Regions from separate parts of the Salinivibrio sp. AR647 genome, predicted to be linked through region 2. Evidence: predicted binding sites of a transcription regulator. Region 2 holds the regulator's gene; the other holds the start of a gene.
What was found. Region 2 encodes MetJ, which represses methionine synthesis genes. Its sites were predicted from a motif close to TTAGACNTNTANANGTCTAA; they were not measured.

Region 1: the regulator MetJ is predicted to act here: its motif matches at 3,288-3,307, upstream of BZG76_RS10570 (MetQ/NlpA family ABC transporter substrate-binding protein).

Annotation. Positions count from the first base shown of each region.
Region 1 is NZ_MUFE01000007.1:161,714-177,264, reverse strand. It holds gene bioA (adenosylmethionine--8-amino-7-oxononanoate transaminase) at 1-880, shown strand, start outside; gene BZG76_RS10575 (multidrug effflux MFS transporter) at 1,101-2,306, opposite strand; gene BZG76_RS10570 (MetQ/NlpA family ABC transporter substrate-binding protein) at 2,472-3,269, opposite strand; gene BZG76_RS10565 (LON peptidase substrate-binding domain-containing protein) at 3,424-3,993, shown strand; gene BZG76_RS10560 (sigma-70 family RNA polymerase sigma factor) at 4,120-4,689, shown strand; gene BZG76_RS10555 (ChrR family anti-sigma-E factor) at 4,686-5,390, shown strand; gene sstT (serine/threonine transporter SstT) at 5,697-6,914, shown strand; gene mlc (sugar metabolism global transcriptional regulator Mlc) at 7,005-8,219, opposite strand; gene queE (7-carboxy-7-deazaguanine synthase QueE) at 8,485-9,150, shown strand; gene queD (6-carboxytetrahydropterin synthase QueD) at 9,333-9,695, opposite strand; gene BZG76_RS10530 (methyl-accepting chemotaxis protein) at 9,959-11,578, shown strand; gene asnS (asparagine--tRNA ligase) at 11,681-13,081, shown strand; gene BZG76_RS10520 (amino acid aminotransferase) at 13,165-14,358, shown strand; gene BZG76_RS10515 (methyl-accepting chemotaxis protein) at 14,522-15,551, shown strand, end outside.
Region 2 is NZ_MUFE01000009.1:94,749-110,299, forward strand. It holds gene cytR (DNA-binding transcriptional regulator CytR) at 1-576, opposite strand, end outside; gene priA (primosomal protein N') at 728-2,926, opposite strand; gene rpmE (50S ribosomal protein L31) at 3,147-3,362, shown strand; gene BZG76_RS11995 (malic enzyme-like NAD(P)-binding protein) at 3,618-4,862, shown strand; gene metJ (met regulon transcriptional regulator MetJ) at 4,962-5,279, opposite strand; gene metB (cystathionine gamma-synthase) at 5,466-6,626, shown strand; gene BZG76_RS12010 (bifunctional aspartate kinase/homoserine dehydrogenase II) at 6,702-9,143, shown strand; gene metF (methylenetetrahydrofolate reductase) at 9,424-10,323, shown strand; gene BZG76_RS12020 (PadR family transcriptional regulator) at 10,444-10,992, opposite strand; gene BZG76_RS12025 (O-acetylhomoserine aminocarboxypropyltransferase/cysteine synthase family protein) at 11,051-12,328, opposite strand; gene ppc (phosphoenolpyruvate carboxylase) at 12,516-15,149, opposite strand.

The sequences.
Region 1 (15,551 bases), on a different contig from region 2:
ACAGTTTTTGACCTTGCGTCATGGCTATCATGGCGACACGTTCGCCGCCATGTCGGTGACGGATCCTGATAATTCGATGCACAAACTCTACAAAGGGTTTCTGCCTCAGCATCATTTTGTGCCCTCCCCACAAAGCCGCTTTGACGGTGAGTGGAACCCTAACGACATGCAGCCTATGCGCGACGCACTCACCACCCATCACGGTCAACTGGCCGCGGTGATCTTAGAGCCCATCGTGCAAGGCGCAGGTGGTATGCGCTTTTATCACCCCGAATACCTGCGTCAAGTGCGCGCTCTGTGCGATGAATTTGATGTACTGCTGATTGTGGATGAAATTGCCACCGGATTTGGCCGAACTGGAAAACTATTTGCCTGCGACCACGCGGGGATCAGCCCAGATATACTCTGCGTCGGTAAAGCACTGACCGGCGGCTACATGACCTTGGCCGCCACGCTCACCACCCGCCATGTGGCCGATACTGTCTGTGGCGGTGATGCAGGCTGTTTTATGCACGGTCCTACCTTTATGGGTAATCCACTCGCCTGTGCCGTGGCCTGCGCCAGCATTGATACCTTGCTAGAAAGTGACTGGCCGCAGACCATCGCGCATATCGAGCAGCAGCTGAAAACTGGCTTGGCGCCTGCTCGCGCATTGGAATGTGTGGCGGACGTGCGTGTGCTTGGCGCAATTGGCGTGATAGAGCTGACCGACCCGGTAAATCTGGCTGATATCCAGCCCTTAATGACCGCCCAAGGCATTTGGGTTCGCCCGTTCGGTAAACTGGTGTATGTGATGCCACCCTATTGCATCCGCGACGACCAACTCCACCAACTCACCCAAGGGATGATCACCGCAATTACGCAGTTTTTTGGTGAGTAGATAGGGCGTCAGTCACGATCGGTGCCAAATTTAACCCCGATGTCGGATGGCGCCGTGCAACGGGCGCGCGGCGTAAACCACACCAAGCTTGCGCGATCGAGAAGGCGCTTATGCCGACCTACGCGATATTCAGGATTTTTGAATACAGAGCGCTTCGCTTGCGGAGTACAGAAGAGAGCAGATCGCGCTTGCATCGGCTCTTTCTGTATTCTGTATTCCGTCAGATGGTGCCATTGGCGACGTTGACTTTCGGTGCTGCGAAGCCACGAAAGATATTATGAACGGAGAGCAGCGCAAAGACGCCAACCACCACACCAAGGTGCCATGCTTCGCTAACCCCCAAGCTCAATAGCGCCATACTCATCAACGCGGAAATAATCATCTGTCCACCACCGGAGAGCGCAGCGACGGTGCCGGCTTGGTTAGAGTAAGGCTGCATCACCTGCGACTGGGAGCACGGCAGCGCAATCCCGTTACCAAACACCATAAAAAACTGCCCTATCATCAGCAGCAAGGGATCCATGGGGGTAAACCATAGCCATATCGCTGAGATGAGCTGCATCACCGGTGCCATCAACAGCATGCGTTTGGTACCTAAACGTGGACGAATACGCGACACCAGCGTGCTGCCCAGTAGTAACCCGCAAGTAGGAATGAGCGCCCACAAGGCATATTGATCCGAGGTCATCCCGATGCGCTCTTGCATCAAAAATGGCATCAGTGACACCGTGGTGATCACCAAGGTGAAGTTCAACCAGCTGATACTGGCGAAATAAAGAAAGTATGGCGTTTTTAACAGTGCGCCATAACGACCAAGGATCACTTTTATCTTAGGTAATGGCGATCGCGTATGCATACTCTCTTTAAATAAGAAAAAGAGCACACACCACACCAAGCTGGTATAAACCATCAATAAAATAAAGATCGCCAACCAGCCTAAGTTATGGTTAACAAAGCCACCAATCACAGGAGCCACAATGGGCGTAAATGAGGCGACCATGATCAGGTATGACATGGCTTGAGGAAGCTGATCCCCCGAATACGAGTCACGGGTAAAGGCTCGCGAGAGGACGGCACAACACCCCGTGCCCATCCCCTGAATACAACGGCCAATCACCAACCCGGTAAAACTGGCGCTAAAGCTCACCATCACGGTTAACCCAACCAGTGAAAGCAAGACACCGGCTAATAGCACGCGACGGCGTCCGAGTGCATCCGAAATGGGGCCATAGATAAATTGTGACGGGCCAAACCCGAGCAGGTAAGCGGAAATAAGCAGTTGGACATCGTCCATGCTGAGATTGAAGTCACGAGCGATCCAAGGTAATGATGGAAAAACCAATCCCATGCTGAATTGCCCGATACTGACCGTTAAGCATGCCAGCAATACGGGCGACCAATTAAATGGACGAGTAGCCGATTGCATCTCAATTCCTATGCGTTCTGTGTGTTAGGCGAGCGAGGAAACTGTGACTCTAGCGAATGCTAAAACCACAAGCTGAGAGGCATGTTAACGCAATAACTCCCTGAATGGTAAACAATGATTGAGAATGTACATCAATGGCCAGCTATCGCTGGCCGGTTTTAAAAACTAGAAAGCCGGTTCGATCGTGCCATCAAAGGTTTTTTGTAGAAACGCACGTGTTGCCTCTGATTGAAATAGCGCCAACAAACGCTGATAGGTCGGATTATCTTTATCCTCTGCCCGCGCTGCCACAACCATCACTGCGAGCGGTGCGTCTTTCGATTCTAAGAAAATACCTTGATCACTTGGATTAAGCCCTGATGACATCACATAGTTCATGGTAATTGCAGCGGCATCGACATCTTGTAGGCTGCGAGGCAGTTGTGCCGCTTCTACTTCGACAAAATCGAGCTGCTTGGGGTTAGCGGTAACATCTTGTAGCGTCGCTTGAAAGCCAACGTTATCGGCCAAGGTGATCAGCCCTGCGTCTTGCAGTAATAGCAAGGCGCGCCCGGCGTTGGTCGGATCGTTAGGGATCGCAATTTGTGCGCCTTGGGGTAAATCGTCCACGCGCTGTACTTTGTCTGAGTAAACCCCCATCCGCATAAGGATGGAACGCCCAATCGAGACCAATTCACTATCATGGTTTTGATTAAAGTTATCGAGAAACGGCTGATGTTGGTAACTATTTAAATCAAGACTGCCATCTGCCAAACCGGCATTCGGAGAGATGTAATCCGAAAATTCCACCACTTCGACATGAATTCCTTCGGTTTTAGCCTGTTTCGCAACCGCTTCTACGACTTGCGCATGGGGACCGACAGTCGCACCAATCTTTATCGTTTCTGGCTGATCTGAGCAGCCGCTAATAACCAACGCCAGTAACACTGACGCAATCCAAAATCCTGGTCGCTTTAACGTCATTCCGATTCCCTTAGAAAAGTAGATGTTTAGACGTCCAGAATGCCACAGCTTATAATGATGTCAACCTGATTGTGGTAATGCAGTCTCTGTCTTGATCGTATCCAACCCTGGTCGCGTAGTGGCAGGCATGTTGAATCAATAAGGAGGCGTAGATATGACGAAGCTGTTTCCTCTACCCTTGTTCTTACTACCCGGGGGCAGAGCTAAGCTGCGCATTTTTGAACCTCGCTATTTGCGCTTGGTCCGTGAATGCTCGGCGAATCAACAGGGATTCGTGCTAGCGATGATGCAAGGTAAACGTTTATATCGATATGGCACACTGGTGGACATTGTCGATTTTGAAACACTACCCGATGGTTTATTAGGCATTACCATTGCAGGTCGTCAACGGGTAAAAATTCAATCGACAGAGCAAGAGGCCGACAAGCTCTGGGTGGGCGAGATACAGGCACTGAATGACTGGCCACATGACGAGTTTATTGACCAGGAAGAAAATGAAGAAAAAATGCGTATCGCCGCAGGACTTAAAAATGTCTTCGCCGCCCACCCGGATCATGCTGAGCAATATGAGGCGCCGTATTTCGAAGACTTAACCTGGAGTTGCCAACGCTGGTTAGAAATTTTGCCGCTTTCTAACGCGCAAAAACAATGGTTTATCGCGCAAGAATCGGCAGAAGAGGCGAAGCAATTTATCAGTCAGCTTCTCGAGCAAGAAGTCGAGTGATCCAATTGTTTTAAGCCTCGTATTGGAAGCGAGATGGACGGCTACGACAGATAGGACTCAACTATGACTGCGCCACAAACCATGTATACTGAGACCACCATTTCCAGACGGGACACGCGTGCCAACATGACTGACGTGACGAAGGAAGAGTTGTCTGAATTATTAGCAAAAGTTGCAGAAGACCGCGACCGCATAGCGTTCGAACGTTTGTTCCGATTTTTTGGCCCTAAGATACGCGCTTATGGTTCAAAACATTTAAGAGCCGACGGCCAAGCAATGGAATTAGTACAAGAAACCATGCTAGTGGTATGGCGCAAAGCCCACTTGTATAATTCTGACAAAGGCGCGGCGACGACATGGGTATTCACTATCATGCGTAACTTAAGCTTCGATATGCTCCGCAAGGTGCAATCGAATCGCGAAGACAATTTTAGCGATGATATCTGGCCCATTCTCGAGTCAGGGCAACAGGACAACGAAACAGATTCCGGTGCTCAGTACATGATGGACCAAGAGCTTCTCAGTTTTATTGACGAGTTACCCGCGGTCCAGCAGCAGGTGGTTAGAGGGGTTTATCTCAAGCAATTGACTCATCAAGAGTTGTCAGAACAATTAAATGTGCCATTGGGCACCGTCAAGTCCCGATTGCGTTTAGGTCTAGAAAAGCTTCGCAATCACCTGGAGGTAAAACAATGATTAAGTATCACCCATCGACCGATTTACTGGATGCTTTTGCTGCTGGCAAATTGCCGACTTCGATGGCGATTGCGTTGTCTGCTCATGTTGAACTTTGCCAGGAGTGCCAAGCTTACGTGGCCACTGCAGAAGAAAAGCTTGCATCAGTGGCGTTTGATCAAGAAACAGTCGGCGACGAAGCGTTGATGGTAAATGAGTGGGATCACAACGCTGAAGATGAAATGCTATCCGCCATTTTTGAACAAGCGGCTGCCAACGATGCCGATGCGCTGACGCAATCTGGCGCGGAACAACCTGAAGCGCGCGCAACACAAATTACTGTCGGTGAAAAAACATATGCCTTACCTCGAGCATTGCAACGATTCGGCGATTCAAATTGGGCATCCTTTGGTAAAGTTCAACGTGCGCGACTTAATCTCGACGAAGGGGCAACGCGAGCCAGTTTTCTTCATATCGATGAAGGCGGTTCAGTGCCTGCGCATACTCATAAGGGCTATGAGTTAACCCTTTTGTTGGACGGTACCTTTGAAGATGAAAGTGGTCAGTATGTGCCAGGTGACTTTATTTTACTCGATAGCCGTCACCATCATACGCCGTATACAAAAGAAGGTTGCCTTTGCTATACCATTGCAGATGCTCCTCTCTACTTCACAAAAGGCGTGAGTAAGTTGCTCAATACCGTGGGACATGCGATTTACTAAAAATTTCTGTGCTAGTTGTTATCCTTCGGCGACCGCTATGGTCGCCTTTTTTTATGCTAGATGGCCGCCTAAATCCACGTATTTGCTCGGCTAGACCTAGAATTATCACCATTTATTCTGCAGTGATAACAGAATAATTACACTAAATAAACCTCTCATTAATCATAACTCGCCACTTCAGTCCTACCTAACTAGTTCAAAGTAACAATTTTCCCTTTACATAGGGTGAATTTAACTGGTTTAATTCGTCACTTCTAACGATTCATTAACAGCCATTGATAATAAACACAGTGAAGTGAGAGTCACATGAGTCAAACACAACTCGCCAGTGTCAGTCGAGGTAACTCGCTGGTACTTCAAATACTCATCGGTATTCTTGCCGGTGGTGTTTTAGCCTATCTATCCCCCGAGCTTGCTGGCACAGCCGGATTGCTCGGACAACTTTTTGTCAGCGCATTGAAGGCCGTCGCACCCATTTTGGTTTTCGTTTTAGTGGCAGCGTCCATTGCTAACCAGAAACAAGGCCAACGGGCCAACATGCGCCCCATTATTGGGCTTTATCTTATCGGCACCCTTGCGGCTTCATTGACCGCGGTGACCATGAGTTTTTTGTTCCCGACTACCCTCGAGTTTGCTGCGACGGATGCTAGCATTACGCCGCCAGAGGGTATTAGCCAGGTATTAAGTACGCTACTTTTCAATATCGTTGACAACCCTGTTAACGCGTTGATGAGTGGTAACTATATTGGTATTTTGGCTTGGGCGATTGGCTTAGGTATTGCTCTTCATCATGCGTCGAACGAAACCAAACGTGTCTTCTCGGATGTATCCGAGGGGGTATCGATGATCGTCCGCTTTGTGATCCGGTTTGCGCCTTTGGGTATTTTTGGCTTAGTAGCAAGCACGTTAGCGAAAAGTGGCTTTGATGCTTTGATGGGGTATTTACACCTTTTGGGGGTGCTACTCGGCAGTATGGCAACCATCGCCTTGGTGGTAAATCCGCTGATTGTGTATATCAAAACGCGTCAAAACCCCTATCCCCTTGTTTTTCGCTGCCTGCGTGAGAGCGGTCTCACCGCTTTCTTCACCCGTAGCTCTGCAGCCAACATTCCAGTGAATATGCAGCTATGCCGCCGCCTTGATTTAGATGAAGATACTTATTCTGTCTCTATCCCACTCGGTGCCACCATCAATATGGGAGGCGCGGCGATCACCATTACCGTATTAACCCTGGCTGCTGTTCATACACTCGGTATCCAAGTGGATATCGCCACGGCTGTGCTGTTGAGTGTGGTGGCCGCGGTATCCGCGTGCGGCGCGTCGGGGGTTGCTGGCGGCTCCCTATTGTTGATCCCACTCGCGTGTAATTTGTTTGGTATTCCACAAGAGATTGCCATGCAAGTGGTTGGGATTGGCTTTACTATCGGTGTTTTACAAGACTCTGCCGAAACGGGCCTGAATAGCTCAACCGACGTAGTATTTACTGCGGCGGCATGCTTAGGTGAAACGCGTAAAAACAGCTAACCAACGCCCTTAGCCAAGATCAAAAAAAAGCAGGTGCATCAACACCTGCTTTTTCTTTAACCGCTTTTTAATTGTCAACCAAGGCAACGATTAGCCCTCCAGCACTTTCATCAGCAAATTACCATCGTACATCGCCTGCTTTACCATCGCCGCTCCAGGCATCGTCGCTTGGGTATAGAAATAGCTTTCTTCCAAGACTAGGTACTTGCTATACAGCGGAATCGTCTGCGTTTTTAAACATTCCATGATCGCAGGATACAAGACCGATTTAGCACGATTGAATTCGCCACCAAATAATATTTTTTCTGGGTTAAATAAATTCACCACAATCGCTATGGCGGTTCCCAAGTGATGCCCAAGCTCGGTGATCACTTGGTGGGCCAAACCATCGCCTGACACCGCTGCATCGCATATAGCCTCTATCGTGAGGGGTTGGTCGTGCAAGCAACTCGGATGCCCTTCATTGAGCAATGTCTCCACCTGCTCATAGATCGCGGACAGGCTTGCGACCGTTTCCAAACAGCCATAATTACCGCAAAAACACCGCTTACCAAAGGGCTTAATTTGAATATGACCTAACTCGCCAACGTTACCGATCCGCCCTTGAAGCACTTTGCCCTCGAGCACAATACCGGCCCCAACGCCGCTGTGAACCGCGACCAGAACGGCGCTGTCTGCTTCTTTCGCGTTACCAAACAACTTTTCCGCTAGTGCCCAAGAACGGGTGTCGTTCCCCACAAATACCGGTAAACCGGTCTCACGATGTAATACAGGTCCTAGAGGCATATGGTCGACCTCAAAGTGCGGCATTTGAATCACGGTGCCTTGGGCACTATTTACCAAGCCCGGTAGCGAAATCGCAATACTGGTGACACGATCCACCGTTTGTTGGTGACGAGAGAAAAACGCATTGACATGATCGACCACGGTGGTGAGTAATGCACTTTGCGCCACCACCGTTAATTCATGCCGTTCTTGAATCAAAATTTCACTGCTTAGCGAATGCAGCGCCAGAGTGAGATAACCTCTTCCTAGACGCATGGACAAAAATTGCCAGCCTTCGTTATCCAGCATAAGCCCTACAGCTGGACGCCCGCGCATGCTCGTTTCTTGGATCGGCGCCTCTTTTACAAGGTGAGCGTCCATCAGTTCGCGCACAATTTTGGTGATACTGGCAGGCGCCAGTTGGCTGCGTTTCGAGAGTTCGATCCGCGAAATAGGCTCAAAACGGTCGATTAAGTTATAAATCGTGCCCGCATTTTTGCGCTTAATATGATCGATATGTCCCGGCTGCCCAATAATCATGCCCTTTCCTATTACTACGTGGCTGTGGCGATAAACCCTGACACCGCCTATTTAGGTGAATTTTTTTACTTCGCGAACTAATTGTGAAGCAATTGGCCGCTAGCACGTGACATTTGTCACTTTGTATCTTTGAAATCGCGTACAAACTCACAAAACCTGTCTAAACAGTAACGCTGTTCATCCTCTAATCGCGGGCTAAAAAACAAGATCTCAAACTTATTCGTTGGCATAATGCGGAGCTCATATTCTATCGCTATTAATCACCATGTACCGAGTCAACGAGATATTTGAAACGATCCAGGGCGAAGGCACCTTCACAGGGGTTCCGTCAGTTTTTGTCCGCTTGCAAGGATGTCCAGTAGGATGTGCCTGGTGCGATACTAAGCAAACCTGGGAAACGGATGATAAGGATCAGCAAGATAAGATCTTTATTATTGATAAGTCAGAGGATTCACCGACTTGGTGCTGGCTAGGAGCCGAAGATATCGTCACTGAAATCACGCAACGCTATCACGCTAAGCATATCGTGATTACCGGGGGCGAACCCTGTCTTTATGATTTGGTACCTTTAACGGAAGCCTTGGAAGAGGCTGGATGCCAATGCCAAATTGAAACCAGTGGCACCTATACGGTCTATGCGAGCCAAGCCACCTGGGTAACGGTGTCGCCCAAAATCAATATGCGCGGTAAATTGCCCGTTCTCGCCAGTGCGATGGCGCGAGCCAATGAGATAAAACATCCGGTGGGGACAGAAAAGGACATTACACAACTAGAGATTCTGCTTGAGACCTGCCCAGCCTCTCCTGGTGCAACCATTGCGCTGCAGCCGGTAAGCCAAAAGCCACGTGCAACCAAACTTTGCATCGACACCTGCATTGCGCGCGGCTGGCGTTTATCCGTGCAAACACACAAGTATTTGAATATCGCCTAAGTGACGATGACGGTGACAAGATAAATCGCGCCGTCATGGAGCAAAGCACACGTCGAAAAAGCGACAAAAAACGCCGAGTACTGAAGTGACTTCATAAAGTTGGACACTGCTACTCGGCGTTTTTTTATTTCTCTCGACTGCTTCTTATTTACCTCGAGTATTGTTACTCACGTCGAGTTTCGTTACTCACCTCGATAAGTGCAACCTGCGGTACAAGTTTCTTTCACCATGACCTGGCTTAACAGAGGCAGATTCGGTTTTACCTGTTGCCAAATCCAATGTGCTAGCACTTCACTGGTTGGATTTTCTAGCCCTTCAATGTCATTGAGATAGTAGTGATCCAGGCGCTGATAAATCGGTTTGAAAGCCGCTTTTATTTCGGCAAAGTCGATCACCCACCCCGTATACGGATCAACGTCGCCTTCTACATACAAACGCACCGTAAATGAATGCCCATGTAAACGCCCACATTTATGGCCTTCTGGCACATTCGGTAAATGGTGTGCCGCCTCAAAGGTAAATTCTTTAAACAACTCAGTGGTCATTTTACTTCATTCCAACAACAACAAGAGGCCGCATGCTACTTAAATTCGCTGGCCGACTCAAACGCATTCATCCGACCACACCCGTTAGTCTGTGCGGCCAGAATGCCTCGCAATACGGGTTTCCATCTCATTATTGGGACGATTTACGTCGATGAAATCACACATTTTATATGAGGATACCGCCACAAGTGCGCTCTCGGTTTAACATAGTCGCTACAGGCTAGAACTGATAACTCTATAAATTAATAACAAATGGTTGACTCATGCGTATGACCCTTGCGAGCAAAATTCTTCTTGCTCTTTTTCTTGTTTTCGCTCTTGTGCTCGCCACCTCGCTGGCCTATCAGTCGCATCAACAAAAAGCCTTGATGACATCGATTGTCAGCGAGCAAACCTTAGATAAAGCGTCCAACTACTTTGATAGCCTTAATATGCTGATGCTCACCGGCACCATCAGTCAGCGTAATACGTTGCGAGAGAAAATGCTGTCACACAAAGGCATCGACGACGCTCGCGTGATCCGTGGAGAGGCAATTACCCGCTTTTTTGGCCCAGGAAATCCTGAGCAATCTGCTCAGGATGCCATTGACCAACGTGCCCTCAAAGGTGAAACCATTGTCGAAACCTTTGATGCTGATGCGGGAAAAGGATTGGTGGTCGCCCTGCCGATGAAAGCGAGCAGCGATTATCGCGGTACCAATTGTCTGCAATGCCACGTAGCAGAGGAAGGCACCGTACTCGGTGTTATCCGGCTCGAGTATGATCTTGAGCCTTTGTATAGCACTATCGATAGAGAAATGTTAATTACCGCTGGGATCATGGGCAGCATCGCTGTGATTGGATTTTTAATCTCACTCACTGTGATTCGCCGCTGGGTGGTCTCCCCGCTTAAGCGCGTCTCTGCCTTTATGAAACGCACTAGCCATGACAAAAATCTTTCCGAGCGCCTCAATAATACCCGTGACGACGAGATTGGTGAACTGTGCAATAGTTGCGACCAGTTGCTTGATAACTTTTCTGCCAGCCTGCAACAAGTTCAGCGCACCTCAGAAACCCTGTCTGCTGAGGCCATGAACCTGATCCGTGTCTCAAGTCATACCGATCAATTAGCTGATAGCCAACGTCACGAAACCAATGACATGTCTTCAGCCATCGATGATGTGCAGCAGCATCAACACGACATTCAAAATCGTACTCAAGAAGCGGCGCAATTGAGTGAATCTGCCGCAGGCAGTGCCAATCAGGGCAGTGATCTGGCGAATGTCGCGGCCAATGATATTCGTAAGTTGGTGGCTGATATTGGCCAAGTACGCACACAAATATTGGATGTTAATCAACAAAGCCAGCAAGTAACGACGATCCTCAGCGTGATCCGGGAAATTGCCGAGCAAACTAACTTATTGGCGTTGAATGCCGCCATTGAAGCTGCTCGAGCCGGAGAGCAAGGCCGAGGATTTGCGGTGGTTGCCGACGAAGTACGCAACCTTGCCAGTCGTAGCCATGATGCCACTGGTGAAATCCAAACCATCATTGAAAACTTGTGTGCAGGCAGTGAAGCCTCTGCGCAAGCGGTTGAAGCGACCAGTGAAAGTGCTAATCAACGTGCAGAAACCGTGATGGAACTTTCTACCGCTTTGGGTAATATCGCCGACCAAGTTAAAACGGTCAACGACAACGCCAATGACATCAGCAAACAAAGTGATCACCAGGCGCAAATGACCGATGCCTTGCTCGCTCAAGTGGGTCGTATTCAAAGTCACGCCAACGATACCGCAACCAATGCTAATGAGGTGAAAGCGATTAGTGCAAATCTCGAGCAGCTGGTTGAACAACTTGAAGGGTTAATTGGCCAATTTCAGCTCTCAGACACGCTCAAACCTTGAAGCTATACAGGATACAGGTAAACTTGCTAGTCTAACTTGCAAAATCACTGATGCGGTCACACCCCGTTGGCCGCATTACCTAAACGGAGATAGAAGCGAATTATGACATACGCGCCTGTAGTAGACGTCCTGCGCGGCAAGGCGGCAGTCGACACTGAAGTGACTGTGCGTGGATGGGTCCGGTCACGCCGAGATTCCAAAGCCGGTATTTCTTTTCTTGCCATTTATGATGGTTCTTGTTTTGACCCTATTCAGGCCGTGGTCCCTAATGAGCTGGATAATTATCAGCAAGACGTTCTGCGCCTGACCGCAGGCTGCTCCGTTGAGGTCACGGGTAAGGTTGTTGAATCGCCCGGAAAAGGTCAAGCCTATGAGCTTCAGGCAACGGCAGTGAAGGTCGTTGGCTGGGTTGACGATCCAGACACGTATCCAATGGCGAAAACGCGCCATTCGATTGAGTACTTGCGTGAAGTGGCGCATCTCCGCCCACGTTCGAACGTAATTGGTGCCGTTGCACGTGTACGTCATACGCTCTCACAAGCCATTCATCGCTTTTTCCATGAGCAAGGCTATTACTGGATGTCTGCACCGCTGATCACAGCGTCGGATTGTGAAGGTGCGGGGGAAATGTTCCGGGTGTCTACCCTAGACATGGCCAATGTGCCAAAAACCGAACAAGGCGAAGTCGATTACGATCAAGACTTTTTTGGCAAAGAAGCGTTCTTGACCGTATCGGGTCAGTTAAATGCCGAAACTTACGCCTGTGCACTCAGTAAAGTGTATACGTTTGGTCCCACCTTCCGTGCAGAAAACTCCAATACTAGCCGTCACTTGGCTGAATTCTGGATGGTTGAGCCAGAAGTGGCGTTTGCCGATCTTGATGACTCTGCTGAGCTTGCAGAAGCCATGTTAAAATATGTTTTCAAGGCCGTGTTGGATGAGCGCAAAGATGACATGCAATTCTTTGAACAGCGGATCAATAAAGATGTTCTGACTCGTTTGGAGAAATTCGTCAACGCCGACTTTGCGCAAGTGGATTACACCGATGCGGTCACTATTTTGCAAAACAGCGGCCAAACTTTTGAATTCCCCGTTGAGTGGGGCATTGATTTAGCCTCTGAGCATGAGCGTTACCTGGCAGAAGAGCACTTTAATGCACCGGTTGTGGTAAAAAACTACCCGAAAGACATTAAAGCGTTCTATATGCGTATGAACGATGACGGTAAGACCGTTGCTGCGATGGACGTACTCGCACCGGGTATCGGCGAAATCATCGGCGGCTCTCAGCGTGAAGAGCGCCTAGATGTGCTCGACCAACGCCTTGAAGAAATGGGTCTAGAAAAAGAAGATTTCTGGTGGTACCGCGATCTTCGCCGTTATGGCACTGTCCCTCACTCTGGTTTCGGTCTGGGCTTCGAACGTCTGGTTTCATACGTGACGGGAATGAGCAACATTCGTGACGTGATCCCATTCCCTCGCTCACCACGCAATGCCAGTTTCTAAATAGATACACTTATCCAAAGGCTGCAGGTTGCAGCCTTTTATTTGCATTTAGCTTTCATTCATCATAACCATGGACGACACCAATGTTTGAGAAAATCTCTGCGGCACCTGCTGATCCTATCCTAGGGCTAACTGAAGAATTTAAAGCGGATCCACGTGAAGATAAGATTAACCTCGGGGTCGGGGTCTATAAAAACGAGCACGGCGAAACGCCCGTTTTAACCTCAGTAAAAAAAGCCGAGGCACTACTACTCGATAAAGAAACCACCAAATCTTATTTGAGCATTCCAGGCACCGCCGAATATGGCCTTGCCGTTCAGCAATTACTTTTTGGTGAGCATGCGGATGTCATTAAAGACAAACGCGCACAAACCGCACATTCTCCCGGCGGCACCGGCGCCCTTCGCTTAGCAGGTGAATTTATTAAACGCCACCTAGGCGATGTCACCATTTGGATCAGTAACCCAACTTGGGCTAACCATAAAGGCGTGTTTACCGCGGCAGGTTTAACTCTCGCGGAATACAGCTATTATGATCCGGCCAAAAATGACAAAGATTTTTCAGCGATGGTCGCTGATCTCGAGAAAACGGCAGCGGGCGATGTCGTGCTACTCCACGGCTGCTGTCATAACCCAACCGGTATCGATCCTACCGAGCAAGAATGGCAAACCTTGGCAGATCTCTGCCAACGTAAAGGCTTACTGCCTATGTTTGACTTTGCATATCAAGGCTTTGCCAAAGGCGTAGAAGAAGACGCAGTCGGTCTGCGTATTTTCGCTAACGTCTGCCCAGAGCTGCTGATCGCAAGCTCATTCTCGAAAAACTTTGGCTTATATAACGAACGCGTTGGTGCCTTCACACTGGTCGGGCGTCAAGAGCAAGAAGCGGTCACCGCCTTTAGCCAAGTTAAAAGTATCGCCCGAGTGATTTACTCTAACCCACCTGCCCATGGCGCAGCGGTGGTGACGACGATTCTGAATGACCCAACGCTCAAGGCTGAATGGTTACAAGAATTGGCCACGATGCGAGACCGCATTAAAGCCATGCGCACGGAATTTGTCAAAACACTCAAAGCGCAAGGCGTCTCACGTGATTTTAGCTTTATTGAGCAACAAAACGGTATGTTCTCGTTCTCAGGGCTGAATAAGGATCAAGTGAATGCATTAAAGGCTGATCATGGTGTCTACATTGTCGGTTCCGGTCGGCTTAATGTTGCGGGTATGACGCACACTAACATGGTGCCACTTTGCACTGCGATCGCAAAGGTTTTAGACTAAGCGTCGCTGTCTTAAAAATGAAACAAAGGGCCGCTAGGCCCTTTTTTTGTTAGTGGCATTTATATTTAAACAATTTATTAACAAAACAATTAATAACAAGCCATAGCCGCTACACTAAAACCAACCAGGTTTTTTATGAACTGTGACCAAAAAGATAAACCCTATGAGTAATAATGAAGTTGTATTTGGTGACGATGAACGCCTCGTCTCGACCACTGATAAGCGCGGCGTCATTACTTATTGTAATCCGGAATTCATTCGTATTGCGGGTTATGAAGACAATGAGCTGACGGGGGCACCCCATAATATTATTCGTCATGCCGATATGCCGAAAGCGGCGTTCGCGGATATGTGGCGTAACCTTAAGGCCAATCAACCGTGGCGGGGAATTGTCAAAAACCGCTGTAAAAACGGTGATTATTATTGGGTCGATGCGTATGTTACGCCGATTTATGATCGGGGACAAGTCATGGGCTATCAGTCCGTACGTGTTAAGCCTGATCCCGCCGTGAAGCATCGCGCGGCACAGGTTTACCAAAAGCTCTGTGCGGCAGAAAAAGCAGGGAAATCGCTTAAACACTTTTCGATTGCAGACCTGCCCACAGGCGTAAAACGGGGTTTAATGGCAATCGGTTTAGCCGCCGCGCCCATTTCCCTGATCTTTGATCGCGTGATTTCCGGATGGGATATTGCCGGCGCCATTGCGATGCCATTGATACTGGGGATGATTTTTCGCGATGAGCTTTTTACCCTGCCTACGCTTAGCCGCCGCTTTCAAACGGACTACGACAGTATTAGTCGCTATATTTATTCGGGCACAGGGCTAAGTTCGGTCGTTGATTATAAGGTTAAGCTACTTAATGCCCGAATTCGCACCATTCTGGGTCGTATGCTCGATGCTTCTCTGTCGTTGAACCAGTTTTCGGACGAATTAAGCGCCTTGTCGAAACGCGTCTCCGATGCGATTAACAAGCAAAGCGATCAGATTTCGTCGATTGCTAGCAATATTGACCATGCCTCGGAATCGGCGAATAAGGTATCTGACAATGCGCAACAAAGCGTTGAACTGCTTCAGTCTGTGCAGCAGCAGAGCCAAGAAACTGAATCCTGGTTACAACAGACCGGGGAACAATTAAAAGCGCTTTCCCAGCAATCTGAACACTCGCTCACGGCAACCCAACAGCTATCGGCTA
Region 2 (15,551 bases):
GCCGGTAATGTTAGCAATCCGAGTATGGCCGACTTGGGTGAGATAATTAACCGCTTCAAAGGCAGCGGTAAGGTTATCGATATGAACCGTCGGTAATTCCAGATCGGGCGCATATTCACAGGCCATGACCAGTGGCGGTAAGTTTTTTTGCTCAGGCTTGCTGACATCAAAAGGGACGTCGGAGCCAAGCAGCAGCATGCCATCCGCTTGTTTAGTAAACACCAGATTGACGAATGAATTTTCACGGTGGTGTTGCTGGGCACTGTCACCCAGTAGAACTAGGTAGCCATGTTCCATGGCGGCTTCTTCAATGCCGCGAATAATCTCACTGAAGTAGGGATCACAAATGTCCGGTACAATAGCGACGATGGTTTTTGATTCATTGCGACGCAAGTTACGCGCAAGTGAATTAGGGGAATAACCAGCTTCAACCACAGCATGTTCAACTTTTTTACGCGTGCTGGCTGACACCTTCTCTGGGTTCATCAGCGCGCGCGATACCGTTGCTGTGGATACACCGGCAATGTGGGCAACGTCCTTCATTGTCGCCATAATGACAGTCCTCTTGTTATCTATATTGTGAGATCAAACAGTTATTAGCTCATCTGACCTGTTTTCTTAGCCAATTGCGGCCCTATTTTACCTATGCTTGTCCAATTTAAATACGGACAAGCTAACACTTATTGCAATGAAAGTGTGACTTGTGTCGACTTACGGCAAGGGAGTATTAAGAAAGGTCTTGCGGCTCGACATCTAAAGACCAACGTACTTTGCGCGAAAGGGGTAATTGATGGATTGCAGGAAGAGCCACCGTTAGCCACTGCTGCATCACTTTTCGACTTGGGGCTTGGATTAATAATTGCCAGCGATAACGGCCCGCGCGTTTGGCCATCGCTGCGGGCATAGGGCCCATGACATGGCTTTCATCGTGTTGAATGGGGGAGGCAGCGAGCGTTTGACGTACTTGTTGTAAAAACTGCTGCACACTGTTTTCTTCATGGCCTTCGGCGCGAAATAAACTTAAGAACGTATAGGGCGGAAGCCAAGCTTGGCGGCGTTCAGTGAGCGCCGACTCCGCAAAGGCTTGATAGCCTTTGTGTACCAGCGATTGGATCAGGCTGTGCTCGGGATGGTGCGTTTGTAATAGCACCGTCCCTGGCTTGCTGGCGCGACCGGCGCGGCCGGCGACTTGCACCATCAGTTGCGCCAACCGTTCAGGCGCGCGAAAGTCATTACTAAACAAGGCACCGTCGACATCAACTAACGCCACTAGGGTGACATTGGGAAAATGATGGCCCTTAGCGAGCATTTGTGTGCCCAGTAGGATCTGATATTCGCCCTTTTCTATGCCATTAAGGTAGGTTTCCAAGCTGCCCTTACGGCGGGTATTGTCGCGATCAATACGCACGGTTTTATATTCAGGAAAGAGCTCGCCCAACTGGCTTTCAAGCTGCTCGGTGCCCACGCCGACACTGATTAACTGGGTGGAGCCACAATCGTGACACTGGTGCGGAACGGGTTTTTGGTGGCCACAATGATGACAACGCAATTCTTGCTGTTGCTGGTGAAGGGTATAGTAAGCATCACAACGTTGACAATTCGCGAGCCAGCCACACTCGTGGCACATCATGGCGGGCGCATAGCCACGGCGATTTAAAAACAACATGACCTGATTGCCTTGTTGTAGGTGCTGGCGCATTTCGGCGATCAACGGCGCGGATAATCCAGCGTCGAGGTAATGGCCCTTAATATCGAGTATTCCCTGACGTGCGGTCACCGCATTACCTGGACGCTGAGTCAGCTTGAGGTACTGATATTTACCGGTTTTTGCGTTATGCAAGCTTTCCAAAGAGGGGGTGGCAGAACCGAGTATCACCGGCACTTTTTCTTCATGACCACGCATAACCGCTAAGTCTCGGGCATGATAACGAAAGCTATCTTGCTGTTTATACGAGGGGTCATGCTCTTCGTCAATAATGATAATGCCTAAATTAGCCATCGGCGTGAACAGGGCAGACCGTGTACCAATGACGATTGCTGCTTGATTCTCGCGCGCGGCTAACCAGGCTTTTAGTCGATCGTTATCATTTAAGCCTGAATGCATCACGGTTACCGGGACATGAAAGCGGCGCTCAAACCGGCGAATGGTTTGTGGGGTGAGGCCGATTTCTGGTACCAAAATTAAGGCTTGTTCACCGCGAGCAAGCACAGGTTCGAGCACGTTTAGGTAGACCTCTGTCTTCCCTGAACCGGTGATCCCCTCGAGTAAAGCACAAGCAAAACCGTCATTGGCATTGATGGTGGCAACCGCCATCGCCTGTTCATGGTTGAGTGCCGGTTTGTCTTCGGTGACGGCAAAATGCGGTTGCCAGGCTTGAGCGTTTAGCGGTGGTGTGTAGGGGGCTATCCAACCTTTTTTGGCCAGGGTTTTTAGCACCGGTGCGCCGATGTCTTGTTCGATCAAGTCGGCATGGGTGGCAGGGCCGTGTGTGAGCAACTGCAACACCCGAGCTTGTTTAGGGGCACGGCTCAGGCCCGAGAGGAGTTGGTTTTGTCCTGACTCGGTAATTTGCCACCATTTTTGCTGTTGTAATGCCGCAGGGCGTCCTTTTCGAAGCAGGGTTGGCATCACAGCGCCCATCGCATCCCCTAGCGGATGATGATAAAAGCGGCTTGCCCAGTGGAGTAAATGATAGACGCCGGGCGTCCAAACCGGTTGGGTATCCAATACGGCATCGAGCACCTTGAGTTGGCTCGCGTCCACACTGGCGGTTGCGGATAAGCCGGTGACAATGCCAACCTTGTGCTGGCGGCCAAAGGGCACTTTTACCCGCCCACCGATGATGGGATGTTGATTCTCACCGATTCGGTAATCAAAAGTTTTCGCTAACGGGACCGGTAGGGCCACCTGAGCAAACTGTTCCATCACAACATCTTATTGACCAGAAGGGGGCTCAGTGTAACGGTTCGCCTTCGGTTGGCAAAGCCTTGTTGTACGGTGACGCGGCGTGGTGATTGCACAAAAAAGTTGCGAAACCGAGGGGGCTTGATTAGAATTGCGCGCCTTAGAAAATATTTGTTAACGACGTGTGGTGCCCGGCTTAGGATCGGGAGAGCGACACGGCCTTTAAAATGAGGTTATCCCTATGAAAGCTGGTATCCATCCAGAGTACAAAGCCGTCACAGCAAAATGCTCTTGCGGTAACGAATTTGCGTTCAGCACAACCCTAGGTAAAAACATCAACCTAGACGTGTGTGACAAATGTCACCCATTCTACACCGGTAAGCAGCGTATCCTTGATGCTGGTGGCCGTGTTGATCGCTTTAAGAAACGTTTCGGTGCCCTTAGCAGCAAAAAATAAGCAGCTATTGACCGAATATAGAGAAGGGACGCATCAGCGTCCCTTTTTTTGATCGTATCGTCCTAGTATTCGGACAACAGGTCCGAGCATCATCGCGAATACGGCGTTAGTACTGGTGGACGTTTCCCCGCTGCGTTACCATCTTTACCCTTATACAAACCTTTCCTGTGTGGTTTGTAGAGTGTCTGGCTAATATCGGTCATCCTTCCCTGCCGGTATTGGTTACCCCTTCACGATAATAACTAGGAAAACGACATGTCGGACGATAAACGCCAGCAAGCGCTGGATTATCATGCATACCCTACACCCGGAAAAATCTCTGTCGAACTCAGTAAGCCTGCTGATTCAGCGGCGGATCTTGCTCTCGCCTACAGCCCAGGCGTTGCTGAACCTGTGCGTGAAATAGCCCAAGATGCGGATGCCGTATATCGCTATACCGGTAAAGGCAATATGGTTGCGGTGATCTCAAACGGCACCGCGATTTTGGGGTTAGGGAATTTAGGGCCGATGGCGTCAAAGCCTGTCATGGAAGGCAAAGCGTTATTGTTCAAGCGTTTTGCCGGCTTGGACTCGATCGACATTGAAGTTAAACACCGCACCATCGATGAGTTTGTTGATACCGTAGCCAATATTGCTGACACCTTTGGCGGTATCAACCTTGAAGATATCAAAGCCCCAGATTGTTTTGAGATCGAAAAGCAGCTGATTGAACGCTGTGAAGTGCCTGTCTTCCATGATGATCAACATGGTACCGCGATTGTCACTGCTGCGGGGATGCTTAACGCGCTCGAGTTGCAAGGCAAAGATATTGGTGAAGCCACCATCGTGTGTCTCGGTGCGGGTGCCGCTGCGGTGGCCTGTATGGAGCTATTGATTAAATGTGGCGCCCAGCGCGAAAAGATTTACATGCTGGATCGCAAAGGGGTGATTCACACCCGTCGTGATGACATTAACAAGTATAAGCAGCTGTTTGCCAATAACACGGATAAGCGTACCCTCGAAGATGTGATTGAAGGTGCGGATCTCTTTGTTGGCGTATCAGGCCCGGATTTGCTCTCGCCTGAGGCATTAAAACTGATGGCGGATAAGCCTGTCGTGTTTGCCTGCTCAAACCCAGATCCTGAAATTAACCCAGAGGTTGCGCACCAAGTCCGGGATGATCTGATCATTGGAACGGGGCGTTCGGATTACCCGAATCAGGTGAATAACGTCTTGTGTTTCCCGTTTATTTTCCGGGGAGCATTAGATGTGCGTGCCAGTGAGATTAATGATGCGATGAAGTTGGCCGCCGTTGAAGCGATTCGTGGTTTGGCGAAAGAGCCTGTACCACAATCGGTCTTAGATGCCGCGGGCTTGTCTTCACTCAGTTTTGGCCCGGATTACATCATTCCCAAGCCGATGGATGCCCGTTTACTGCCCAAGGTAGCACGTGCCGTGGCGCTTGCGGCCGTCGAAACCGGCGTAGCCCGTATTGAGATGCCAGACAACTATATGTTGTAAAGAAAACATGTTGTAAAGAAAATATGTTGTAAGTAGAACATGTTATAAGTCGAAAACAGTGTCTTACCATAAAAAAACCGCCGATGGCGGTTTTTTTGTTTAGTATTCACTGTCGTCAAACTCAATACCCAACTCTTCCATGATCCGACGTGCCTCGGCAGGAATGCTATCGGGTTTATCCTTACGGATGTCGTCATCGGTTGGCAGAGGCTGCCCGGTATAGGCATGTAAAAATGCCTCACACAATAGCTCACTGTTGGTCGCATGACGCAGGTTATGAACCTGACGGCGAGTGCGCTCATCAGTAAGAATTTTTAATACTTTAAGTGGGATAGAGACGGTGATCTTCTTTACCTGCTCTTTCTTTTTACCATGTTCGGCATACGGATTAATGTAATCGCCGTTCCACTGCGCCATGTCTCACCTATCTTGATTATGGAATACCCAGAATGATGCTGCGGAGATTTTAGCTATATTAACCGCCACATGCAAAGGTGTTTAGACGTCTAGAAGTGTTGACGTCCCAAAAGCGCCGAGGTAAAGTAGTATGATGACGACTGGATCACGTAAACCGTGCCAGCGCAACAAGAGCAAGGATGAACCATGACAGGTAAAAAAACCGACACCATTGCCGTTCGAACAGGAATTGGCACTGACACGCAACATCATGCGGTTGTGCCGCCTTTGTATTTATCAACCAACTATCGTTTTCCTGCTTTTGGCGACGTTCCCACTTATGATTATGCCCGTGGGGGCAATCCAACTCGAGCTCAGTTAGAGCAAGCGTTAACGGAACTGGAAGGCGGAGCCGGTGCCGTGGTGACCAACTGTGGGATGGCAGCCATTAACTTGGTGTTGTCTTTACTGGATGCAGGGGATCATATTGTTGCACCGCACGACTGTTATGGTGGTACCTATCGCTTGTTAGAGTCACGCGCCAAGCAAGGGATTTGGCAGGTCAGTTTTGTCGATCAATCTGATCACCAGGCGTTAACCGCTGCGCTGGCAAAACAGCCGAAACTGGTGTTAGTTGAAACACCCTCTAATCCGCTATTGCGTGTGGTCGATATTGCTAAAATCTGCCAACAGGCCCACCAAGTGGGGGCATGGGTGGTGGTCGATAACACCTTTTTATCGCCAGCACTCCAACAGCCTTTTTCACTGGGTGCGGACATCATCGTGCATTCCACTACTAAATTTATTAATGGTCACTCTGATATTGTCGGTGGCGCTGTAGTGGCGAAGACGCCTGAATTGGCTGCAACATTAGCGTGGTGGGGCAACTGCTTGGGCGCGACAGGCAACGCCTTTGACAGTTATATGACATTGCGAGGGTTGCGTACCTTGGGCGCTCGGGTTAAACAACATCAGCAAAATACGCAAGCGGTATTAACCTATTTGCAAACAGTCCCTGCGGTGCGGCAACTCTACTATCCCGGTTTGGCGACACATCCAGGCCATGAGATTGCCGCCCGTCAGCAGTTTGGATTTGGTAGTATGCTCAGCCTCGAGCTGGACACGGACTCCGCTGGGATCGCACGTTTTATTGAAGGCTTATCTTTATTTGCGCTTGCCGAGTCGCTGGGCGGGGTAGAAAGTCTGGTCACGCATCCAGGGTCAATGACCCATCGTGCGATGAGTGATGACGCGCAAGCCGAGGCTGGCATTACCCGGACGTTGTTGCGTTTTTCTATTGGACTAGAAGACGCAGAAGACTTAGTGGCCGATTTGGCGCATGCCTTCGCCCATTTAGCTAACCAGTAAAACCGATTGCTATAGGTGTTGCTGTCATAGCACGCCGCTTTATTGATATTTATTGAGACCAAGAGAGACCTCGCCATGCACGCGCAACCGATGGACACCGCCCCCGAATCACAACGCCAATTGCATAAATTTGGTGGCAGCAGTTTAGCGAGCCCAGATTGTTATCGCCGTGTGGTCGATGTGCTGACGGCGCATGCAAAGGCGCACGACTTAATTGTGGTCTCTGCGGCGGGGAAAACGACCAATCAGCTCATTGCTTGGCTCGCTCAACTGGGCAAAGATGGCCGGTTGGCGCATGAGACCTTGCAAGGCGTCCGTGCCTTTCAGCAAGACTTGATTGAAAATCTGATCAACGGTGATCACAAACAACAGTTGGTTGATGCCTTATCTGCTGACATCGCGACGATCGCGTCGCTCGGGGAGACAGCGCTGAGCGACAGCGTACAAGCCGATGTGCAAGGGTTCGGAGAGGTTTGGTCGGCGCGTTTATTAGCTGCGCTGCTTAATCAGCAGTGTCGTCAGGCGGTGATGTTGGACTCGCGCCACTGTTTACGCGCGGAACGTGCGGCTCAACCTGAGGTCGATCGCGGCGCATCATGGCCACTGTTACGGCAGCAACTTTCTCAGCACACGCAATCTCACGTCGTTATTACGGGGTTTATGGCGCAAAATCAAGCTGGGGAAACCGTACTTTTGGGGCGTAACGGGTCAGATTATTCGGCCACGGTGCTCGGTGCGTTAGCGGGGGTCCGCCGCGTGACTATATGGAGTGATGTTGCCGGTGTATACAGCGCGGATCCACGCCATGTCGATAATGCTTGCTTGTTACCCTTAATCCGATTGGATGAAGCAGGCGAATTGGCACGCTTGGCGGCGCCCGTGCTTCATAGCCGTACTTTACAGCCTGTGGCGCAAAGTGCGACCGATCTGACCTTACGTTGTACCCAGGCCCCCGACAGTGGCTCGACCCATATAGAGCGTGTACTGGCTACCGGACGCGGGGCAAAAATCATTACATCTTTGGATGATGTGTGCCTATTGCAGTTTGATGTCGCCCGCGGGCAAGATTTTCAGGCAATTAAACAAGAGTTGAGCCGTATCCTCTCTCAGCTGAAAGTGCAACCACTGGCGACGGATTATCAAGATGATCAGTATCGTATCTTACTGGCCTTTACGGCGGAGGTCGTGGCCTCGGTCATGGCCCAGATCCAGGATGCCGGGCTATCCGCGGAGTTGAAGCTGCGCGAAGGGTTTAATATGGTTGCTGCCGTCGGAGCCGGCGTGGTCAATAATCCCGTGCACTGTCATGGTTTTTATCAGCAGCTGAAGTCACAGCCTGTAGAGTTTATCAGTGAATCTGCATCTGGACTGAGCATGGTGGCGATTTTGCGTCAGGTGCATACGCCTGCCCTTGTGGCCAGCTTACATGATGCGCTGTTCCAAGCCCAACGTCGCATTGGCTTGGTGTTGGTAGGGAAAGGAAATATTGGCGCGCGTTGGCTCAGCTTGTTTGCCGAGCAAAAATCGCACCTCGAAAAGCGTCATGGCAAGGAGGTGTCGCTGATTTCGGTGGTAGATAGTCGTAATCAATGGTTAGATTTTGCTGGCATCGATCCAATGCAGATCAGGGATGACTTTGATGACAATGGCACGCCATACTTTGATGATGAATGGTTAACACGCTTATTGAATCATCCTTATGATGATGTGGTGATTTTGGATGTCACGGCCAATACCTCACTGGCAGCTCTCTATCCGCGTCTCGCCGAGCATGGTTTTCATTTAATCTCCGCCAACAAAGAAGCCGGCGCGGCACCGGCCGAACAATACCATGCGATTCAACATGCGTTTGCGAAAACGGGGCGCCATTGGTTATATAACGCCACGGTAGGCGCTGGGCTGCCGATTAACTATGCGGTTCAAGACTTACGTGAAAGCGGTGATCATATCCTCGCACTCTCAGGGATCTTTTCCGGTACGTTATCCTGGCTTTTTTTGCAATTCACCGGCGAGGTCCCGTTCAGTGCTTTACTTGAACAGGCATGGCAGCAAGGGCTAACTGAACCTGATCCGCGTGACGATCTGTCGGGTGCCGACGTGGTGCGTAAATTAGTGATTCTCGCAAGGGAGGCGGGCCTGTCATTGGAGCCCGAGCAGGTCAAGGTTGAGTCACTGATACCGCCAGCGCTGCAATCTTTGTCGTTAGATGCGTTTCTCGATAACGCCCATCAAATGGATGCGTGTTTACAGGATCGATTGGAAATAGCGCAGCAAGATCGCGCCGTGTTGCGCTATGTGGCGCGTCTAGAAGCCAATGGTAATGCGCAGGTGAGCTTAGAAACCTTACCGAGTGAGCATCCGCTGGCGCATCTACTGCCCTGTGATAATGTGTTTGCGATTGAAAGCCAATGGTATCGTGAAAATCCATTAGTGATCCGCGGACCGGGGGCGGGGCGGGATGTCACCGCTGGGGCGATACAATCTGATCTGAATCGCTTAATTGGGCGTCTTCACTAATGTCCTTTTAGTAAACGTGATCTTCGCAAACGTGAAAGCTGTCTTACTCCACATAAGACAGCTTTTTTTATCTGAAGATCACGTTATATGACGCGCTTTTGGCTGCTGCTCTCGGTGGCTTCCTGCATGTTGACTATCTTCATAATACTATGAGTTCTTTTCATGGCTGAGATCGTTGACATTTCACCCAGATAACGACAACCTTTAGACATATGGACGTCTAAACGTATAAACCAAAAACGCACATCATCGCGAATAAAACCGGTTGCAGGGAGAGGGTATGAGCTATACGCACGCAGGCCACATTGATGCACTTAATCAGAATATTGCCGACTTAGACGGTGATATTAACGTCTCATTTGAGTTTTTTCCGCCCAGCACGCCCAGTATGGAAGAAACCCTCTGGAATTCCGTGCACCGCCTCAAAGGGCTTAAACCTAAGTTTATGTCAGTGACTTATGGCGCCAATTCTGGTGAGCGTGATCGCACCCATGACATCGTGAAAAGTATTCATGATCAAACGGGGGTCGCGGCGGCGCCCCATCTAACCTGTATCGATGCCACTGAAGATGAGCTGCGCCATATTGCCCGTGACTACTGGCAAAATGGTATTCGTGACATTGTGGCTTTGCGCGGAGACTTACCGTCGCCGGAGAAAAAGCCGACTATGTATGCGGCTGACTTGGTGCGGTTGCTCAAAGAAGAACATGACTTTGATATTTCTGTCGCCGCTTATCCTGAAGTGCACCCGGAAGCGAAAAGTGCGCAAGCGGATCTCATTAATCTGAAACGGAAAGTCGATGCCGGTGCCAGTCGTGCCATTACCCAGTTTTTCTTTGATGTGGAAAGCTACCTACGTTTTCGTGACCGCTGTGTGGCGGCGGGGATTGATGTCGAGATTGTGCCGGGGATTTTGCCCGTCTCCAACTTTAAGCAAGCTTCTCGGTTTGCGCAAATGACGCATGTGCGTGTCCCACAGTGGATGCACAAACAGTATCAAGGTCTTGAGGATGACCCTGTGACCCGGCAGATGGTCGGTGCCTCGATTGCTATCGATATGGTGCGCGTACTCAGCCGTGAAGGGGTAAAAGATTTTCATTTTTATACCCTCAACCGGGCCGAATTGACCTATGCACTTTGCCATACTTTGGGGGTTCGCCCATTGGCTGTCGCACCTTAGCTAAACCGTTAAACCGCTAAACCGCTAAACCGCCAAACCGCCAAACCGGTTTACCTTTAGCCAAAAAAAGCGCCCCGTTTCGTGGGGCGCCTAGGTTGCGAGTTGTGTTTATTGTTCTGATTAGGCGCTGGCGGCCAGTATAGTAAGCTCATCGCGCACTTCTTGCGCCCAGGCCATCCAAGCGCGACGTTGATGAATGCTGCGTCGTAATGCTAATCGCATGAGGCGTTGTTGTTGCGTTAATGATGTGGATTGACCGTAATCACGCTGCTCAAGCAGAGCATAATGATTAAGTAGTTGTTGTGATTCCGCAATCAAGTTATTGATATGCTCGAGCATCGGCGCGGGATCCAAGACCTCACAGCTGAGTAGGCGTGCGACGTACTCGTCGCGAGGCGGGGCCAGCTTAGGCGCTTGGATAAACCACGCCTCTAACACCTCGGTGCCGACAGGGGTGATGGCATAGACTTTTCTATCTGGTTTGCCGACTTGCGGCTCAAGTCGATAGGTCACAGCACCTCGCTCGGCGAGCTTAGTCAGTTCACGATATACCTGTTGATGGCTGGCTTTCCACACATTACTGATAGTGGTAGAAAACGCCTTGGTAATATCATAACCCGTGGCTTCGCAGTTGCTGAGTACCGTCAGTATGACATGGGGAAGTGACATCTTTTATATCCACATTTATTGGTATAACAATCGGTTCGCATGAGTCGCCTATCTCGGGCTATTTTACTGCACTCAATGCTTGTTCAAGGTCGGCAATGATGTCATCAATATGCTCAATGCCGACACAAAGACGGATCATTTCTGGGGTCACCCCGGCCTTCGCTTGCTCTTGCGCATTCAGTTGACGATGGGTGGTAGAGGCGGGATGGCAAGCAAGTGACTTAGCATCACCAATATTGACCAGGCGTTTAAATACATTCAGCGCATCATAAAACTGTACCCCCTCATCAAAGCCACCTTTTAAGCCGAAAGACAGCAGTGATGCGGGCAGTCCACCGCGGATAAGCGACTGGGCACGTTGGTAATGAGGATGAGTTTGTTGACCGGCATAGTTCACCCATGCCACCGCTGGATGACTGGCAAGGTAATCCGCCACCGCTTTGGCATTCTCGCAGTGACGCTCCATACGCAGGCTCAAGGTTTCGAGACCTTGCATCAACATAAAGGCGTTCATCGGCGATAAGGCGGCGCCGCTGTTACGTAAAGGCACGGTACGCGCGCGGGCAATAAATGCCGCCGGGCCAAAGGTATCGCTATAGACCACGCCGTGATACGCCGGCTCGGGCTGTGAAAATTGCGGGAAGCGGGCTTGATGTGCCACCCAATCAAAAGTGCCGCCATCAACGATCATACCGCCTAGGGTGGTGCCATGGCCGCCAATGTATTTGGTTAGCGAGTGCACCACGATATCGGCGCCATGTTCAATCGGTTTGCATAGCACGGGCGTGGCCACGGTATTGTCGACCACCAAAGGGACACCGTGCGCGTGGGCAACCTTGGCAAGACCGGGGATATCGGCAATATTGCCGGCCGGATTACCAACTGATTCGCAATACACCGCTTTGGTATTGGCATCAATCAGCGCTTCAATCGCACTGGCGTCGTCACTTTGGGCAAAACGTACTTCAATGCCTTGTTCGGGGAGCATATGAGCAAACAAGGTATAGGTGCCGCCGTAAAGCTGTGGTGTGGCGACGATGTTATCACCGGCCTTGGCCAGGGTTTGGATTGCATAGGTAATTGCCGCGGCGCCAGCACTGACGCATAGGCCTGCGATACCGCCCTCTAATGCCGCCACACGTTGTTCTAATACATCGTTGGTGGGGTTCATGATCCGCGAATAGATATTGCCCGGCACATCGAGGTTAAACAGATCAGCACCATGTTGGGCGTTATCAAACTCATAGGCGACGGTTTGATAGATGGGGGTAGCGACTGATTTGGTGGTCGGATCGGTCTGATAACCGTGATGAATCGAGAGGGTTTCGTCTTTCATGGCAATTCCTTTGCGTTTTCCTTTGCGTTGTTAAATCGCGTCACCGCGACCTTCCATAGTAATAATACTATCAATGTAACAGCAAGCCTTAGACGTGGCTATGGATAAAAAATCTCGCGTGTGCGTCGGTTTCTATTCGCTCGCTTGATACAAAAAAAGCCGCACCCGAGGGTACGGCTTGGGCCGATTAGCCGGTGTTACGCAGGCCTGCGGCAATGCCCGCGATGGAGATCATCAAGGCATCGTCAAGCGACTGATCGTCCTCTTCACATTGCCGTGTACGGTATAACAGCTCAGCTTGCAGCATATTCAGTGGCTCGACGTAAATATTACGTAAGCGAATCGCCTCAGCGCCCCATGGGTTTTGCTCCATCAGGTTATCGCTGTTTTCCACCGCCAAAATCACTTGAATGTCTTGGCGTAATTGATCGCGGAGTGATTCACCCAAAGGCCAGAGGCTTTCATCGACCAAACGCTGATCATAGTATTTGGCAATATCGAGGTTGGTTTTGGTAAACACCATTTCCAGCATGCCAAGCCGGGTGGAGAAGAATGGCCACTCACGACACATTTCTTCTAGCTGGGCTTTATGGCCTTTGGAAATGGCATGATCGATCGCTTGTCCAGCGCCCAGCCAAGCTGGAAGTAAGAGGCGATTTTGACTCCAGGCGAAAATCCAAGGAATTGCCCGTAAGCTCTCGACACCGCCATTGGGGTTACGTTTGGAAGGGCGCGATCCCAGTGGCAACTTGCCTAACTCAAGCTCTGGTGTGGTGGAGCGGAAGTAAGGCACAAATTGCTCATGGCCGCGAACCACATCGCGATAGGCTTGGCAAGAAATGTCACTCAAGGTATCCATCAGCGCACGCCACTCTTGTTTGGGCTCTGGTGGTGGCAGTAAGTTCGCTTCTAATATCGCACTGGTGTAGAGGTTCAAACTGTTGACCGCGACATCGGGCAGCCCCAGTTTAAAGCGGATCATCTCGCCTTGTTCGGTCACACGGAGGCCACCTTTTAAACTACGAGGGGGCTGTGACAACAAGGCGGCATGGGCGGGCGCACCGCCACGGCCTACGGTGCCGCCACGGCCATGGAAGAGAGTTAGATCAACCCCTTGGTCATCGCATAAGTTGACCAGCGCTTCCATGGCGCGATATTGCGCCCAACCGGCTGCCATCACCCCGGCATCTTTAGCTGAGTCCGAATAGCCTATCATCACCATTTGGAAGTTCTGAGTAAAACCACGGTACCAATCAATCGCCATGAGCTCGCCAATGACTGATTCCGCGTTGTTCAGGTCGTCCAAGGTTTCGAATAACGGGCACACATCCATGCGGAATGGGCAGCCGGCTTCTTGGAGTATCAAATGTACCGCCAGCACGTCCGAGGCGGTCCTCGCCATTGAAATCACATAGGCACCAAGCGCTTCACGCGGCTGCTGGGCAATCACCCGGCAGGTGTCGATCACTTCTTTGACGTCATCCGACGGGGTCCAATCACGGGGTAATAGCGGCCGTTTCGAGGACAATTCACGGATCAAGAACGCTTGTTTGTCTTGCTCGCTCCATTGCGCGTAATCGCCCATCCCCAAATAGCGGGTCACTTCTGAGAGCACATCGGCATGACGAGTGCTTTCTTGGCGAATATCGAGCTTGATTAAGTGAACACCAAAACATTGCACGCAGCGAAGCAAATCAAGCAACTTACCGTCGGCAATAATGCCCATGCCGCATTGGTGGAGTGACTGATAACACGCCAGTAATGGCTGCCACAGCTGCTGGGTGTCGGTCAGAATGCCCTGTGATGACGTGCGCTCGCCTTTCAGCTTGGCATCTAAATAACTTAATGTGTGATTGAGCTGACTGCGCAGCGTTTTCAAGATCGCGCGATACGGTTCGTGCGCCTCTCCGGCCATCTCGCGCACGGTGTCATCACACTGAGTCATCGACAGTTCGCTGATCAGATCTTGCACATCACGCAAATACAGGTCGGCGGCTTTCCAGCGTGAAAGCAGCATCACTTCACGGGTGACCTCGCTGGTGACATACGGGTTGCCGTCGCGGTCACCGCCCATCCAAGAGGAAATTTGTACTGGCTTGGCATCAATGGGCAAGTTGATGTCTAAATGGCTCTCAAGCTGCTGATCGAATTGGCGTAAAAATGCGGGCACTGCTTGCCATAATGAATTTTCAATCACCGCGAAGCCCCACTTGGCCTCGTCGAGCGGTGTCGGGCGCTCTTGGCGAATCACATCGGTATGCCAGGCTTGCGCAATCAACTGTTCAAGGCGTTTCTCGGTTTTGGCTCGCTCGTCGGCGCCTAAATAGTCGCTCAGCTCGAGTTTGGATAAGCATTTATTGATTTGCACCAAGTTATGAATGGTGGTGCGGCGCGCAATTTCAGTGGGGTGCGCGGTCAGGACTAACTCAATTTTTAAATCGGCGATCGCCTTCTGCGCGTCATTGGCATCAATCTCACCTTGGCTGACGCGTCGGAGCAGGTTATCAATCGCATCGGGGCTACACTCATGGGTGTCAGATTGGCGCGACACCGTATGGTATTGCTCAGCAATATTAGTCAGATTCAAAAATTGGCTAAAGGCGCGGGCGACCGGAAGCAGTTGGTCTGCGGGTAAGTTTTGCAGCACGGTTTTCAGCTTAGCATGATCATCCTGATTACCTGCTGCAGCCGATTTTGAGAGCTGACGAATTTCCTCAACTTTTTCTAAAAGTGCGGGGCCATGGGCATCTTCAATGGTGTTGCCCAGCAGATGGCCAAGCATACTGACGTTACTTTTTAAGGCAGAGTACTTTTCGTTCATAGCGTATCCATTCTGTAACAAAGTTACATCCTACTGTGACTGTAAAGACCCAATCTAGCGAATGTTGCGTGATCGGGTCAACTTAACCGCAAGTTAGCGCGAAAACTGGCTACCGGATTTGATGCTTATCATAGAGCCACCTCAAAAGATGAAAAAAAGTTTCAGCTTTCATGTTTGCTAGCTTCTAGAGGGTCTCTCCGCGCTCGTCATCGTGGGATTTTGTCGTAAATGACGACCGTGTTATTTGCATGGTTAAATAGAATTATTGCTTTAATATGAATAAATAGAGATTAAAAGTGATTTTTTACGCTTTTTGGGGTTGACGGGTAAACGGGAATGCGATAAAAAATAACCATTCACTATTTATGAATAAAAATATTTTCTAAGATGAGTCGACCATGA